3 regions of the Latilactobacillus sp. genome follow, and region 1 is predicted to be linked to each of the others. Evidence: predicted binding sites of a transcription regulator. Region 1 holds the regulator's gene; each other region holds the start of a gene.
The links. The regulator HrcA, encoded in region 1, represses chaperone genes, less so after heat shock. The targets are predictions, from matches to a motif close to TTAGCACTCNNNNNNNNNGAGTGCTAA.

Region 1 (5,028 bases):
TATATTCATATTCCGTTTTGCGAACATATTTGTTATTATTGCGACTTCAACAAGGTCTTCATTGAAGGCCAACCGGTTGATGAGTACGTTGACATGTTAATTCGCGAATTCCAATTGGTAATGGCGGAATACCCAGACGAGAAAATTGAAACGATTTATGTCGGCGGTGGGACACCAACGACACTCTCACCAGCCCAACTCCAACGTTTGTTGGATGGCATTCACCAGTACTTACCTTATGAGGGTGGCGAGTTTACGTTTGAAGCCAACCCCAATGATCTACAAGATACCGCTAAATTGCAAGTACTAAAGGATAACGGCGTTAATCGCTTGAGCATTGGCGTGCAGTCTTTTAATGATGACATTCTTAAGAAGATTGGCCGGATTCATCGTAGTGCTGACGTTTATCGGGCCATTGCTAATGCGCGTCAAGTGGGTTTTGAAAATATCAGTATTGATTTGATTTTCCGACTACCGCAACAAAGTGAAGCAGATTTTATGGATAGTTTGAAACAGGCAATCGATCTTGACTTGCCGCATTATTCAACTTATTCATTAATTTTAGAGAAGAAGACTATTTTCTATAATTTGATGCGTCAGGGTAAGTTACGCTTACCATCGCAAGATGTTGAAGCACACATGTACCAAAATGCGATTGATAGTTTCCAACAAGCTGGTTTAGAACAATACGAAATTAGTAATTTTGCCAAACCAGGCTACCAGTCTGCACATAACTTAACCTATTGGCGGAATGAAAAGTATTTCGGCTTTGGGGCTGGTGCTTATGGCTATCTGGGCAAGGACCGCTACCACAATTTTGGCCCAATCCAACAATACTTAGAGCCGCTACAAGCACATAAAGTGCCAGTGATCGAACGCCACGTGCTTCCCTTGACCGAACAAATGGAAGAAGAACTCTTCTTAGGGCTTCGGACAATGCAAGGTGTCTCAATCAAGCACTTTGAAGAAAAATTCAGATACCCACTACAGAATATCTACGGCGAAACAGTCGCCAATCAGATTGAAAAAGGGTACCTAAAACAAGAAGGCGACTGGCTAAGACTAACTGAATCAGGAAAGTTCCTAGGCAACGAAGTCTTCCAGGAATTCTTGTTAGACAGCTATTAAGTGAGTGCGTTCAAACCGGTTATATTTCGAGCAAATGGGATGGTGATCATTTTTGGTTAGACACCTTTTACAATTACGGGCCGTTTCACAAGCAGTCGCTTCTAAGTTAAGCAGATAACAAAAACTTAGAAGCGAGGTTTTATGAAATGGACAAGAATACTTATCAACATTGGTCAGAAACAAAATATTTAAAGGATTTGGTGACAAACCCATTAATTGAAGTCGGCGATTATTCTTACTTTTCGGGGGTATTATGATCACCAGAATTTTGAGGACGGCTGTGTTCGATATCATTGGGGCGATGATGCCTCACGTGCCTTATTTAATCCACAGGCTGAATTTGGTTGGCAATTGGACCGCCTAATTATTGGCCGTTACGTTTGCATTGCCAGTGGCGTTGTTATTTTGATGGGCGGTAATCATAATCATCACAGTGATTGGATTAGCGCCTATCCGTTCCCAGAACAAATTGCGGCCTCTTATGAGCCCAAGGGTGATACAATCATTGAAGACGGTGCGTGGCTTGGGATGCGTGCGTTAATTATGCCTGGCGTTCATATTGGGCAGGGTGCGATTATCGCTGCCGGTGCGGTGGTGGTTAAGGATGTGCCAGCGTACGCTGTCGTCGGTGGTAATCCAGCACGGGTTTTAAAGTCACGGTTTACACCAGCTGACATTGAAACCCTGCAAGCAATTGATTGGTACCACTGGCCAATTGAAAAAGTCCAAGCAGCCCAATCAATATTAGCGAGTCATTCAGTCGCTGATTTACAACAATTTCACGAGAATTATTGATAGCAATCTTTGAAAAGGTCACACTCATCATTTGGGTGTGGCCTTTTATCGGTCTTTGGTCCCATTTTCATTAAATCCGTGAAAATTACAGTTCAATTCTTGACTTTATTTGACGTTCTTGCTATATTAATACTTGTAATTAGCACTCGTAATAATCAAGTGCTAAAAAGAGGTGATAACATGCTGACCGAAAGACAATTAATGATTTTGAAAGAAATTATTCGTCTTTTTACCGAGAGTGGTCAGCCGGTGGGTTCTAAGAAGCTAATGTCTGAACTACCAATGCACTTTAGTTCCGCGACAATCCGAAATGATATGGCTGATCTTGAGAATGTCGGTTTAATAGAGAAGACGCATTCGTCTTCTGGACGTGTTCCTTCTATGAAGGGCTATCGTTACTATTTAGATCATCTCATTCAGCCCGCTGTCTTAAATCCAATGGATGTTGCGACTGTGCAACAATCATTTGGACGCCATTATCATAAGATTGACGAGATTGTTTCACAATCTGCCAATATTCTTTCAAACCTAACGAGCTATACAGCGATTACGTTAGGACCGGAGATGGCAGCGATTCGGTTGACAGGTTTCCGACTTGTGCCACTTGGTAATCACCAGGTAATGGCGATTATCGTGACAAGTGCCGGAACGGTTGATAATCAGGTTTTCACAATTCCAAACGCGATTTCAGGTGATGAACTTGAAAAAGCGATTCGAGTCGTGAATGATCATCTAATCGGATTACCGTTGACCGTTGTCAGTCAGAAGTTGAAAATAGAGGTGCCTGCGTTATTAATGCAATACATGGGCTCACCGGGCGGCTTTTTAAACATCTTCGATGATGTCTTAAAACAAGCCTCACAGGAACGTTTATATGTGGGGGGCCAATCGAACTTATTAAACTTCTCAGAATTGACGGATGTGTCACAGTTGAAGTCAATCTACAACATCATTAATCAATCGGACGATCTAGCCAAGTTGCTAGAGTTATCACCGGGTGAGGCCAATAGCCAAGTTCAGGTTCGTTTGGGCAATGAAATGACCAATGATTTATTGAAGAATTACAGTTTAATGACTGTTAATTATGATGTTGGTGAACACGGCCAAGGATTGATTGCTTTATTAGGTCCCACTAGCATGCCATATTCGCGCATGATCGGGTTACTCGATTTATTCCGCGAAGAATTAGCGAAGAAACTAATTGATTATTATGCAGATTTTGATGATAGTCAATCTTAAAAGGAGCGTGTTTGTTTGACAAAGCAAGAAAAGGCTGAAAACCAAGAAAAGCCAACTGAAGAAACTGTAGAAGAAACGCCTAAAAAAGAAACACCATTTGAACCAGTTATGGAAGCTGATGAAATTGAAGAAACAACTGAGGCACAAGCACCTGTTGAAGAAGCAGATGATAAATTAGCTGAACTTCAAAAGAAATATGACGCTATGGAAGATAGTTTCTTACGGTCACAAGCTGAAATTAAGAACATCCAAATGCGCAATCAAAAAGAACAAGCTAACTTGTTAAAATATGATGGCCAATCATTAGCCAAAGATGTCTTACCCGTTTTAGATAATCTAGAACGCGCATTGGCAGCCGAAGCAACTGATGAAAGTCTTAAAAAGGGTGTTCAAATGACATATGATCATATGAAACATGCTTTAGAAGACCATGGTGTTAAAGAAATTGAGGCGCAAGGTCAAGCCTTTGATCCGACCATTCACCAAGCCGTTCAAACGGTTGCGGTTGATGGTGATCAAAAAGCTGACACCGTGGTTCAAGTCTTCCAAAAGGGCTATTATTTGAAGGACCGCGTTTTACGGCCAGCAATGGTTGTCGTTGCACAATAATAAAATTTAAAAAATTAAAAAAAGAGGGTATTTTCAATGAGTAAAGTAATCGGTATTGATTTAGGAACAACAAACTCAGCTGTTGCCGTATTAGAAGGCGGACAACCCAAAATTATTACAAATCCAGAAGGCGCTCGTACAACACCATCTGTTGTATCATTCAAAAATGGTGAAATCCAAGTTGGTGAAGTTGCTAAACGTCAAGCAATCACTAACCCAGATACAATCGCATCAATCAAACGTCACATCGGCGAAGCAGGTTACAAAGTAACTGTTGGCGACAAATCATATACACCACAAGAAGTTTCAGCAATGATCTTACAATACATCAAGAAATTCGCTGAAGATTATCTTGGTGAAGAAGTCACAGAAGCTGTTATCACAGTACCTGCTTACTTCAACGATTCACAACGTCAAGCTACAAAAGATGCTGGTAAGATTGCCGGTTTAGATGTTAAACGGATTATCAACGAACCCACAGCTTCAGCTTTAGCTTACGGTTTGGATAAGACAGAAACAGACGAAAAAGTCTTAGTTTATGACCTTGGTGGTGGTACTTTTGACGTTTCTGTTCTTGAATTAGGCGATGGTGTCTTCCAAGTATTATCAACAAATGGTGATACACGTTTAGGTGGGGACGATTTTGATGAAGCAATCATGAACTGGTTAGTTGAAAACTTCAAATCAGACAATGGTATCGACTTATCAAAAGACAAGATGGCTATGCAACGTCTAAAGGATGCTGCTGAAAAAGCTAAGAAAGATTTATCAGGTGTATCAAGCACACAAATCAGCTTGCCATTTATCTCAGCTGGCGAAAATGGTCCTTTACATTTAGAAATGACATTATCACGGACTGAATTCGATCGTTTAACATCAGACTTAGTTGATCGTACAAAAGCACCAGTTATGAATGCTTTGAAAGATGCTGGCTTAGATGCAAACGAAATCGACAAAGTCATCTTAAACGGTGGTTCAACACGGATCCCTGCTGTTCAAGAAGCTGTTAAGAACTGGACAGGCAAAGAACCTGATCACTCAATCAACCCTGACGAAGCCGTTGCACTTGGTGCTGCTGTTCAAGGTGGCGTTATCTCAGGTGACGTTAAAGACGTTGTTTTACTTGATGTTACACCATTATCATTAGGGATTGAAACAATGGGCGGTGTCTTCACGAAGTTAATCGACCGGAATACAACCATTCCTACAAGCAAGGCCCAAACATTCTCAACTGCTGCTGACAACCAACCTGCCGTA
Region 2 (5,028 bases), on a different contig from region 1:
TGCAAGACTTTGTTACCACTTGGTTGATCGATATCAAAATGGAAGTGGATTTTAGAGGCGTCGTTGGTTGGGCGTTCTAACTTATCCATCTTTTCAAGTTGACGACGGCGGCTTTGGGCTTGCTTAGTCGTGCTAGCTCGAACTAAGTTTTTGTCGACGAATGTTTGGAGTTTCTCGATTTCGGATTGTTGTTTCTCATAAGCCTTCCATTCGAGTGATAGGTTGGCTGATTTTTGCGTCAAGAAGTGACTGTAATTGCCGGTGTAGTGCGTTAATGTGTGGCGACTCATATCGTAAACTTCTTTAGTAATCTTGTCTAAGAAGTAGCGGTCATGAGAAACGGTTAAAAGTGCGCCGGGATAGGTTTGAAGATAATTTTCAAGCCATGTTAAGGTTTGAATGTCCAAATGGTTAGTTGGTTCATCCAAGATTAAGACGTCTTTTTTCTCAAGTAATAGCTTAGCAAGTGCTAAGCGGGACCGTTCGCCACCAGATAGCGTGCTGATTGGTTTGGTGAAAGTTTCTTCTGGGAATTGGAAACCGTGCAATACACCACGAATTTCGGCTTCGTAACCATACCCGTTTGCTTCAGAAAAGTCGTGTTGAATCTGATCGTATTGTTTTAAGAGGGCTTGGTAGTCCTCATCTGAACGATTAGCATCTGGATCGGCAATTGCTTGTTCCAACGTATGCATCTGAGCTTCCATTTGGCGAAGGCCTTCGAAAATCGTTAGCATTTCGTCATAGATGTTCCGTTCAGAACTAAGACCGCTATCTTGGGCTAAGTAGCCAACTTGGACATTTTTACCCAGAATAATTTGACCATCATCGGGCGTCGTAATGCCAGCAATCATCTTCAAAAGTGTTGATTTACCAGCACCGTTAGGGCCAACTAAGGCGACGCGGGCGTGATCTTGCACTTCCAATTGTGCATTTTTAAATAAGTAGTCACCGCCAAAGTGACGGGCGACTTGTTGAACCTGTAATAATATCACAATGTAAAATCCTTTCGATGTCGTGTTTTTAAGGTACCATTTTAAGGAATCGTTAAAGTCCGTTTCAACTATCATAACAGATTTAGGGCAAAGACAGTCAAAATAGTAAATTAATTGCTTTTCACAAGAAAATTCAGTATCATTTCAATATAGTGTAGGGATATTTTCACAAGTAAAAGAATGAACGGAGGTTCCAAATGGCTGAAAATAAAATTCCAAGAGCCACAGCGAAGCGTTTACCTTTATATTATCGTTATCTAAACTTTTTAAACAATTCGGGTAAGACCAAGATTTCGTCAACTGAACTATCTGAAGCTGTTAAAGTCGATAGTGCGACAATTCGCCGTGATTTTTCATATTTCGGTGCGCTCGGTAAACGGGGTTATGGCTATGATGTTGAGTCTCTCTTGAGTTTCTTCAAGAAGACGTTGAATCAAGATCGCTTAACGAATGTTGCTTTGATCGGTATCGGTAATTTAGGACATGCTTTGTTAAATTACAACTTTAGACAAACGAATAATATTCGGATTAGCGCTGCTTTTGATGTTAAACCTGAATTAATTGGCACAATCCAAACAGGTGTGCCGGTTTACTCAATGGACGAAATGGTTGAACAATTGAAGTTACAACAAATTGAAATCGTCATCTTGACGGTTCCAATCGAAGTTGCTCAAAAAGTAACGGATCAACTAGTTGATGCAGGGATTAAGGGCATCATGAACTTTACCCCAATTCGAATTTCTGTACCGAATACCATTCGGATTCAAAATGTTGATTTAGCGAAAGAGTTACAAACGTTAATTTATTTCCTTGATAATTATAATACAGAAGAAGCGTCAAAATAAATAGAGCCTCATTAACCAGCAGTAATGTCGGTTGATGGGCTCTATTTTTTTAATGACTGAGATAAAAGAGCGTTACGACGAGATTCATTCCCGCATGACTGATAATCGTTGTATAAATGGAACCCGTTTTGCGATACAGCCAACAAAGGAAAAGGCCGATTGCCGCGTAGATAATTAGATGACTGTCTTGATGAATCACGGCAAATAATAAACTAGAGATGAGTGCGGCTAATACCGAATTTAAGCGGCCACTAAGACCGCCAAAAATCGCCTTTCGAAAAACGAGTTCTTCCATTGTTGGCGCAGCAATCGTTAGAATAATGATCAACCACGGTTGGGCTTTGAGGGCCGTCATGAGAGTGAGCGTATTGAGTGATTGCGTACTATTTTTAAAGAGTAGATGATCAATTGAACCAGCGATAATTTGGACGATTAACGCGAGTAAAATACCACTAATGCCCCAGATGATGACTTTCTTAAGCGGCAAGGGGTGTTTCTCAAGACTACTTTTTGGGCCTCGATAATTAAAATAGAGTAATAAAAGTGCGCCGAGGCTATCCGTGATTGTGGTGAATAAATAGAATTGATCTGACAACCCGAAAAAGCGAACGAGGGCACTAGGGATTAATAAAATGATGAGATAGCTGATAATCAGCCTAAAATTTTGTTGGCTTTGAGTCATGATTACGCTCCTGAAAGTTGATGTGACCATAGCGTAGCGCATTGGCGATTAAAATGCAAAAGGGGGTAGCAAAATACTTGCAATGTTCTGAAAAAATGCTATGATAAAAAATGTGATTAGCACTTGAGTGTTTAGAGTGCTAAAAAAGAAAAAGTGATGGAGGGATTTTAAGTGTTAAAACCATTAGAAGATCGCGTAGTGATCGCCGTTAAAGACGAAGCAGAACAAACAGTAGGTGGCATTGTCATTGCAAGTAACGCCAAACAAAAACCACAAACTGGTAAAGTCGTTGCCGTTGGTGCCGGCGCAATGACCAGTGACGGTCAGCGAATCCCACTTGATGTCAAAGAAAATGATGAAGTCATTTACGATAAATATGCTGGTTCAGAAGTTGAATACGAAGGCCAACAATATTTGGTATTACACGCAAAAGACATTATCGCCATTATTGAATAATAAACTGAAACGTTTAAAAACAAACTAAAAAATTTTTTTGAGGTGAAATAACTATGGCAAAAGAACTTAAATTTTCAGAAGACGCACGTTCAAAAATGTTAGCAGGTGTTGATCAATTAGCTAACACTGTTAAGACAACATTAGGACCAAAAGGCCGCAACGTTGTTTTGGAAAAAGCTTACGGTTCACCAGAAATCACTAACGATGGTGTGACAATCGCTAAAGCAATCGAATTAGAAGATCATTTTGAAAATATGGGTGCCAAATTAGTTTCTGAAGTTGCTTCAAAAACGAACGACATCGCCGGTGACGGTACAACAACCGCTACTGTTTTAGCCCAAGCCATTATTCGCGAAGGGATGAAGAATGTGACAGCCGGTGCTAACCCAGTTGGTATCCGTCGTGGGATTGAATTAGCGACTAAAGAAGCTGTTAAGAAGTTACACGAAATTTCACACAAAGTTGAAAGTAAAGATGCGATTGCCCAAGTTGCTGCTGTTTCATCAGCTAACGAAGAAACGGGTCGTTTAATTGCTGATGCTATGGAAAAAGTGGGTAACGACGGTGTCATCACAGTTGAAGAATCAAAAGGGATTGATACTGAATTAAGCGTTGTTGAAGGGATGCAATTTGATCGTGGTTACTTGTCACAATACATGGTGACTGACAACGACAAGATGGAAGCTGACTTAGACAACCCATACATTTTGATTACAGATAAGAAGATTTCAAATATTCAAGATGTTTTACCACTTCTACAATCAATCGTGCAAGAAGGTAAAGCTTTATTAATCATCGCTGATGATGTTGATGGCGAAGCATTACCAACACTTGTCTTGAACAAGATTCGTGGGACATTCAACGTGGTTGCTGTTAAGGCCCCTGGTTTTGGTGATCGTCGTAAGGAACAATTAGAAGACATCGCGACATTAACAGGTGCCACAGTGATTACAAGTGACCTTGGTCTAGAATTGAAAGAAACAACAATCGATCAATTAGGGACAGCTGGTAAGGTAACTGTTACAAAAGACGATACAACAATCGTTGAAGGTGCTGGTAGCAAATCAGCTATCGCAGAACGTGTTGAAAACATCAAGAAACAAATTGCTGAAACAACATCAGACTTTGATCGTGAAAAATTACAAGAACGCTTAGCTAAATTAGCTGGTGGTGTTGCAGTGATCAAGGTTGGTGCTGCCACAGAAACAGAATTGAAAGAACAAAAATATCGGATTGAAGATGCCTTAAATGCAACGCGTGCAGCTGTTGAAGAAGGCTACGTTGCCGGTGGTGGGACAGCATTAATCGATGTCATCGAAAGTGTTGCCGCTCTTGAAGAAGAAGGCGACGTTCAAACAGGGATTAACATTGTGCTTCGTGCATTAGAAGAACCTGTTCGTCAAATCGCAACAAACGCTGGTCTTGAAGGCTCAGTCATTGTTGAAAAAGTAAAATCACAACCTGTTGAAGTTGGCTACAATGCAGCAAACGGCAACTGGGAAAATATGATTGAAGCGGGTATCTTAGATCCAACTAAGGTAACACGCTCAGCATTACAAAACGCAGCTAGTGTTGCTGCTCTAATGTTAACAACTGAAGCAGTGGTTGCTGACAAACCAGAAGACAACCCAGCACCAGCAGCAGGCATGGACCCATCAGCAATGGGCGGCATGATGTAATTAAAATGAGTGTGTTCAAACCGGGATGTTCTGAGGATTAGCCTAACAAGGCGGATGATTGCGCAGCAATCGTTTGATTTGTGTAGCTAACCGCAGGAACATGGTTTGAAAAACACGTTAAAGCAGTACGTTCAACCAAGGCCATCCCCAGCATTTTACTGGGGATGGCCTTTTTTACTGTTGTTTTCAAAATTAACGCTGGTTATTATCATTTTTTAGCTTATAATGAATGCAAGGCGCCCGTCGAAATAGATTTTATTTAGCTAATCGACGCTATAACTAACGGTCAATGATGGTTAGAATAGATAGGTACCTAAGTTAAATTCTTGTAGTATTTTAGTGTCAGATATAGTAGAATACCTTTTGTTCGA
Region 3 (5,028 bases), on a different contig from region 1:
TTTAACCGTCATCGGTGTCATTAACTTTTGAATTTGGTCCGCCGGGACGTTAGCTTGCCGCGCAAGGGTCACAATATTCATTTCATTCAACTGATTTTGAATGCCACTCGGATCAAAATCACGACTATCTTTCCGTTCAAAATATTGGCTATTGCCTTGCTGAATGATTAAATAACCATCAATTTTTTCTTGTTTCAACGCTTGAGCTGCTTGCGGTTGCGTCTTAATTTGCGTATCAATGACGTAATCTTGCCCTCTCATTTGTTGCAAGGCTGCTTGTTCAGCTGGTTGTTGACTGAGAACCGCAATCTTAGCTGGTTCGGTGGATTGGTCCATCAATTTACCGATCCCTAGGACGACCCCTAATAGAATAATTGGCATGATAATCATAATGATATAGGCCGGACTTTTAATATTTTTAAAGAAAACCTGTTTAAAAATAATCTTAAATTTAGTCATGTTGCTCACCCACTTTCAATCTAAATATTTCGTCTAGACTAGGCGCTTGTTGACTAAATTCTGGAATATAACCTGCTTGCGTCGCGCGTTCGAAAATCTCTTTGCCAACCGCTTCGTCAGCTAGCGTCAATTCAAACTGGTGACCGTGGCGTGTTACACGTGAAACACCTTCAATTTGTTCCAGTTCAGATTGCGTTAACGGTGATTCCAAGAAGAGTTTCGTGCGGCCAAACTGGGCTCGTACTTCATCGACACTTCCGGATAACACGACTTGCCCATTGCGCAACATGACAATCCGGTCACTAATCTTGGCAACATTCGTCATATCATGACTCGAAAAAATAATTGCCGAGCCTTGCGACTTCAACCATAAAATACCATCTTCTAATAAACCAGCATTTACAGGATCCAACCCACTGAATGGTTCATCTAAAATAATGAGCGCTGGTTTATGAATTAAGGTCGCAATCAGTTGCACCTTTTGTTGATTGCCCTTGGATAAATCCTTAATCTTATCAGTACGTTGGCCCTTAACAGCAAAACGCGCTAACCACTCGTCAATTTGTGGTTTAATTTCCGCCGCGGTCCGCCCGCGTAACTGCGCAAAATATAAAATTTGTTGTTCAACGGTCATCTTAGGATAGAGGCCCCGTTCTTCTGGCAGGTAACCTAATTGATCGTAGTCACGACTGGTAAATGCATGCCCTTGCCACAAAATCGTCCCGCTATCCGGTGTTAAAAAATTCAATATCATTCTAAAAGTTGTCGTCTTACCAGCACCGTTTTGCCCAATAAGCCCTAATATTTCGCCTGGTTGAACGGTAAACGATACATCATCTACAGCTTTCATCGCCCCAAAACTTTTTTCAAGATGCGTTAACGTTAGCATATTACTGCCTCCTCAACATTTATTAACCACTTTAACTATACAATATCCCTTACGAAAACGCATTATTATTATTGCCATAAAAAAAGAGTCACCAACAAAAATCGGCGACTCCTAGATAATCATTATTGAATTTCAATTTGGCTTGTTGATTGTGTATCTTCAGCCATTTTTGGTAAGACTAATTGCAAAACGCCATCCTCATATTTCGCGCTAATTCCTTGGCGATCAACTTCTGGTAAATAATATTGACGACTGAAGCGGCCATAGTGACGTTCACTTTGAATCAAGTTTCCTTCTGAGTCGCTGTGATCGTTAAAACTATCCCGTTTTGCACTAATCTTTAACGTATTGTTTTGATAATCGACGTGGATGTCTTGCTTGTTGAGCCCAGGTAAATCAACCGTTAATTGATAATCCTTATCGGTCTCCTTCACGTCTGTTTTCAACAAGTTGTCAGTTTCAGGCGACATTGCAAAGAATTGTTTGCCGAAATTCTTGAAAAAGTCATCACCTACTAAACTGTCTAACCAATCTTGACGACGATCCATTAATTCGTTTGCCATCTCTAAAACTTCCTTTCTTTATCTTAATTACAATTCTATTTTAACGCGTTAGTCGTCTAATGCAAGTAATTAGCACTCTTTCATTGCGAGTGCTAACGCAAAATAGTTAACCGCCCTAATTTAGCATTTTAATTCCCGCCTTAAGCGTTTTATGCTATACTTAAGGTTCCAAAAATACTCGGAGGTAGATTCATATGAAAATTGTTGTCTTAGCGGGCGGTCGTAGTACTGAACGTAACGTTTCACTAACGTCCGGACACAAGATTACCCATGCACTACAAACAAAAGGACATGATGTTGCCTTTGTCGATCTTTTTTTAGGGAATGAATTGAAAGATGGTGCCACAATCGACTCTCTTTATTCATCTGATCCCGTTGAAAAAGATTATGATATTGATGATGAAGTTTTAACAGATGACGACATCAATAAACTTCGCGAAGATGGTTCAACACAACTATTTGGTCCGAATGTCTTAGAAATTTGTAAAACTGCTGATATCGTATTCCTCGCACTCCATGGTGGCGATGGCGAAAACGGTAAAGTTCAAGCGGTTCTCGATGTCTTTGAAATTCCTTATACTGGTAGTGACACATTAGCTGCTGGTATTACAATGAGCAAAAAAGTTTCTAAAGAAATCTTACTCTTCAACAACATTCCAACAGCACGTTTTGTCGCTGCTTATCGTCATCAACCAATGCCAGAAATGCCATTTGAATACCCTGTTGTGGTTAAACCAAGTAATGGTGGTTCAAGTGTTGGGACACATATCGTCCACAACGAAGCTGAATTAAAACCAGCTGTCGAAGATGCTTTGCGTTTTGATAACGAAGCCTTGATCGAAGAATTCATCAAGGGTCGCGAATTCTCACTGGGTGTCATTAACGAACAACCATTACCAGCCATTGAAATTGAAGTCAATGACGGTTGGTATGACTTTGAACACAAATTCGTAACAGGTAACACGACGAAATTCGTCACACCACCTAACAACTTACCAGATAATGTTCACGAAGCCATGAAACAAATGGCGCTTGATGCCATGCACGCGCTTGGTTTAACCAACTACGCCCGCATCGATTTCTTCTGGAGTCCTGAAACTGGCTTATACGTCATCGAAGGCAATACATTACCTGGTATGACACCATTATCATTAATTCCTCAAGAAGCAGAAGTTCTTGGTATTAGCTACCCTGATTTATGCGAAATGATTGTGAATGGTAAATTAGCTTTACTTAATGAAAAATAATAAGTTTCTAAAAAAAAACGATAAGCCTGAGGGCTTATCGTTTTTTTATTATTAAATACTAGTGGTACCCCCGCTTAATCCTAATCTAATTATTCCTCTTTAGGAACTAAGATTCAAAGAAGATTAGAATCGGCACATCTAGCTGATCGTGTAGCAACTGAATTTCCTTGACGGTAAACGGAATTTTACCGCGAATCTTACGGTTAGCAGTTGTTAGCGTTTTATTTAAAACATCAGCAACTTCCTGCTGCTTGATGTCACGACCCTTTAAATATCCTGATAGCACGAAAAGTTTTCCTGCCAAATTTGGCACCCCCAAATGAATATTCTCAAACTTTGCTCCACATTAGGAATATTACGTCATCTAGATAAACTTGTCAATTAACGATTTTGTACGAAAGTGTTAACTTTTTAGCGTATTTTGTCATATACTTAGTACTATAGTTTTTATTGCGAGTAAGAAGGTGAATTTAATGTTTGGACAACTATTACATGATAAGCGGGTTTCACGGAATCTTACGATGCGGCAGCTAGCCGATTTATTAACGCAAAAATACAATATTAAGGTCAGTAGCTCCATGATTTTCCGCTGGGAAAAAGGCGCTGCCCCTTCATTAAAAGCGTTGTTCATCATCGCGACTGAATTACAAGTTGATCTCAATCAACTCGCTGTCATCATTGCCGACAGTAACTTAACCCGCCCCGAATCTCTTTCATAAATCAGTAGTACACTAAACTAATCAAAAAGGACTCGGCTAAATGCCGGGTCCTTTTTTTATTTCGTTTTAATTGTTTTAACCCCTAAGACGTCCAAGAAGAACGTGAAAATTGGTAACCCAACAATCAAGCCCCACGTGCCTAAGAAACGTTCAGCGACAAAGAGAACGACAAAGGTGAAGAAAATTGGTAGTTGTGTCTTGCTCGACATAAAGCGCGGATTCAAGACATAAGCTTCTAGCGCGTGAATGACGGTAATCATCACCAGAATATAAATCACATACTGCACACCACCCACTGAAAAAGCGATGATACATAGTGGAATACATGACAGAATCACACCCGCCACTGGGACCATTGATAATAAGAAAATCATAATTGCCAAACTCGGAATATTAGGCATCTTCATCACCGTCAATGTGATCGTTGTGAGGACCGTATTAACGACCGCGATAAAGATTTGCGCTTCAATCACAACACCAAAAGTGTTCACGAATTTTTTAGCAAAGTAAGCAATATCTCGGAAAAGCCAACCGTAGGTACTCTTTAAGAAGAGCCCACCAAATTGTGGTAACTTATCCAGTTCAATCGTATAAAAGAAACTGAGGATAAACGACAAGACAATCGTCACGCCCATCGTACCAATCCCGGTAATATAGTTAACCAAGGTTGAAACACCATGCTTTAACTGGTCGGTCAAATTAAACTGTTTCATGTATTGGCTGATCAGTTGCATGAATTTATTGGCATCAAAGGATGGACTCTGGTAAAAATTATAAACACTTTCACCTAATTTAATCGTTTGTTTAGCGATTTGTGGCACATAAATGGTTACCCCGAGATAGACCAATAAAATCACTAAAATGTAGAGTGGTACAACCACCGCGGCTGGTGGTATCCGAACATAACGCTGCACGTGGCGCACCAATTGGGTAACTAAAAAAGTAAAGATGAACGTCAACAAGATGATATTCATCATTGAACGAACCGCAAAAATAACACCAATCATCCCCATTAGAACTACTAGGCGCCGTAATTGTTCGTTCGCTACAAATCGTTGGTATAAAGTCACACGTTTTCCTCCCTAATCTAAAACATATCATCATTTTACAACACTTCGCGTTAATTGAATAATGAAAAATCTAACCTTACA

Region 2: groES (co-chaperone GroES) is a predicted target of HrcA. The motif match lies at 2,639-2,665, and genes of this name have one in related genera.
Region 3: NDN60_RS03910 (Hsp20/alpha crystallin family protein) is a predicted target of HrcA. The motif match lies at 1,981-2,007, and genes of this name have one in related genera.

The regions. Positions count from the first base shown of each region.
Region 1 covers NZ_JAMQEX010000014.1:12,496-17,523, forward strand. Annotated here, with positions in the region: gene hemW (radical SAM family heme chaperone HemW) at 1-1,128, shown strand, start outside; gene NDN60_RS07490 (CatB-related O-acetyltransferase) at 1,345-1,923, shown strand; gene hrcA (heat-inducible transcriptional repressor HrcA) at 2,104-3,162, shown strand; gene grpE (nucleotide exchange factor GrpE) at 3,178-3,771, shown strand; gene dnaK (molecular chaperone DnaK) at 3,808-5,028, shown strand, end outside.
Region 2 covers NZ_JAMQEX010000003.1:44,592-49,619, forward strand. Annotated here, with positions in the region: gene NDN60_RS02780 (ABC-F family ATP-binding cassette domain-containing protein) at 1-995, opposite strand, end outside; gene NDN60_RS02785 (redox-sensing transcriptional repressor Rex) at 1,193-1,840, shown strand; gene NDN60_RS02790 (CPBP family intramembrane glutamic endopeptidase) at 1,890-2,522, opposite strand; gene groES (co-chaperone GroES) at 2,694-2,978, shown strand; gene groL (chaperonin GroEL) at 3,032-4,657, shown strand; gene NDN60_RS02805 (hypothetical protein) at 4,695-4,847, opposite strand.
Region 3 covers NZ_JAMQEX010000005.1:43,754-48,781, forward strand. Annotated here, with positions in the region: gene NDN60_RS03900 (ABC transporter permease) at 1-459, opposite strand, end outside; gene NDN60_RS03905 (ABC transporter ATP-binding protein) at 452-1,348, opposite strand; gene NDN60_RS03910 (Hsp20/alpha crystallin family protein) at 1,471-1,911, opposite strand; gene NDN60_RS03915 (D-alanine--D-alanine ligase family protein) at 2,106-3,158, shown strand; gene NDN60_RS03920 (helix-turn-helix domain-containing protein) at 3,265-3,462, opposite strand; gene NDN60_RS03925 (helix-turn-helix domain-containing protein) at 3,632-3,877, shown strand; gene NDN60_RS03930 (AI-2E family transporter) at 3,934-4,947, opposite strand.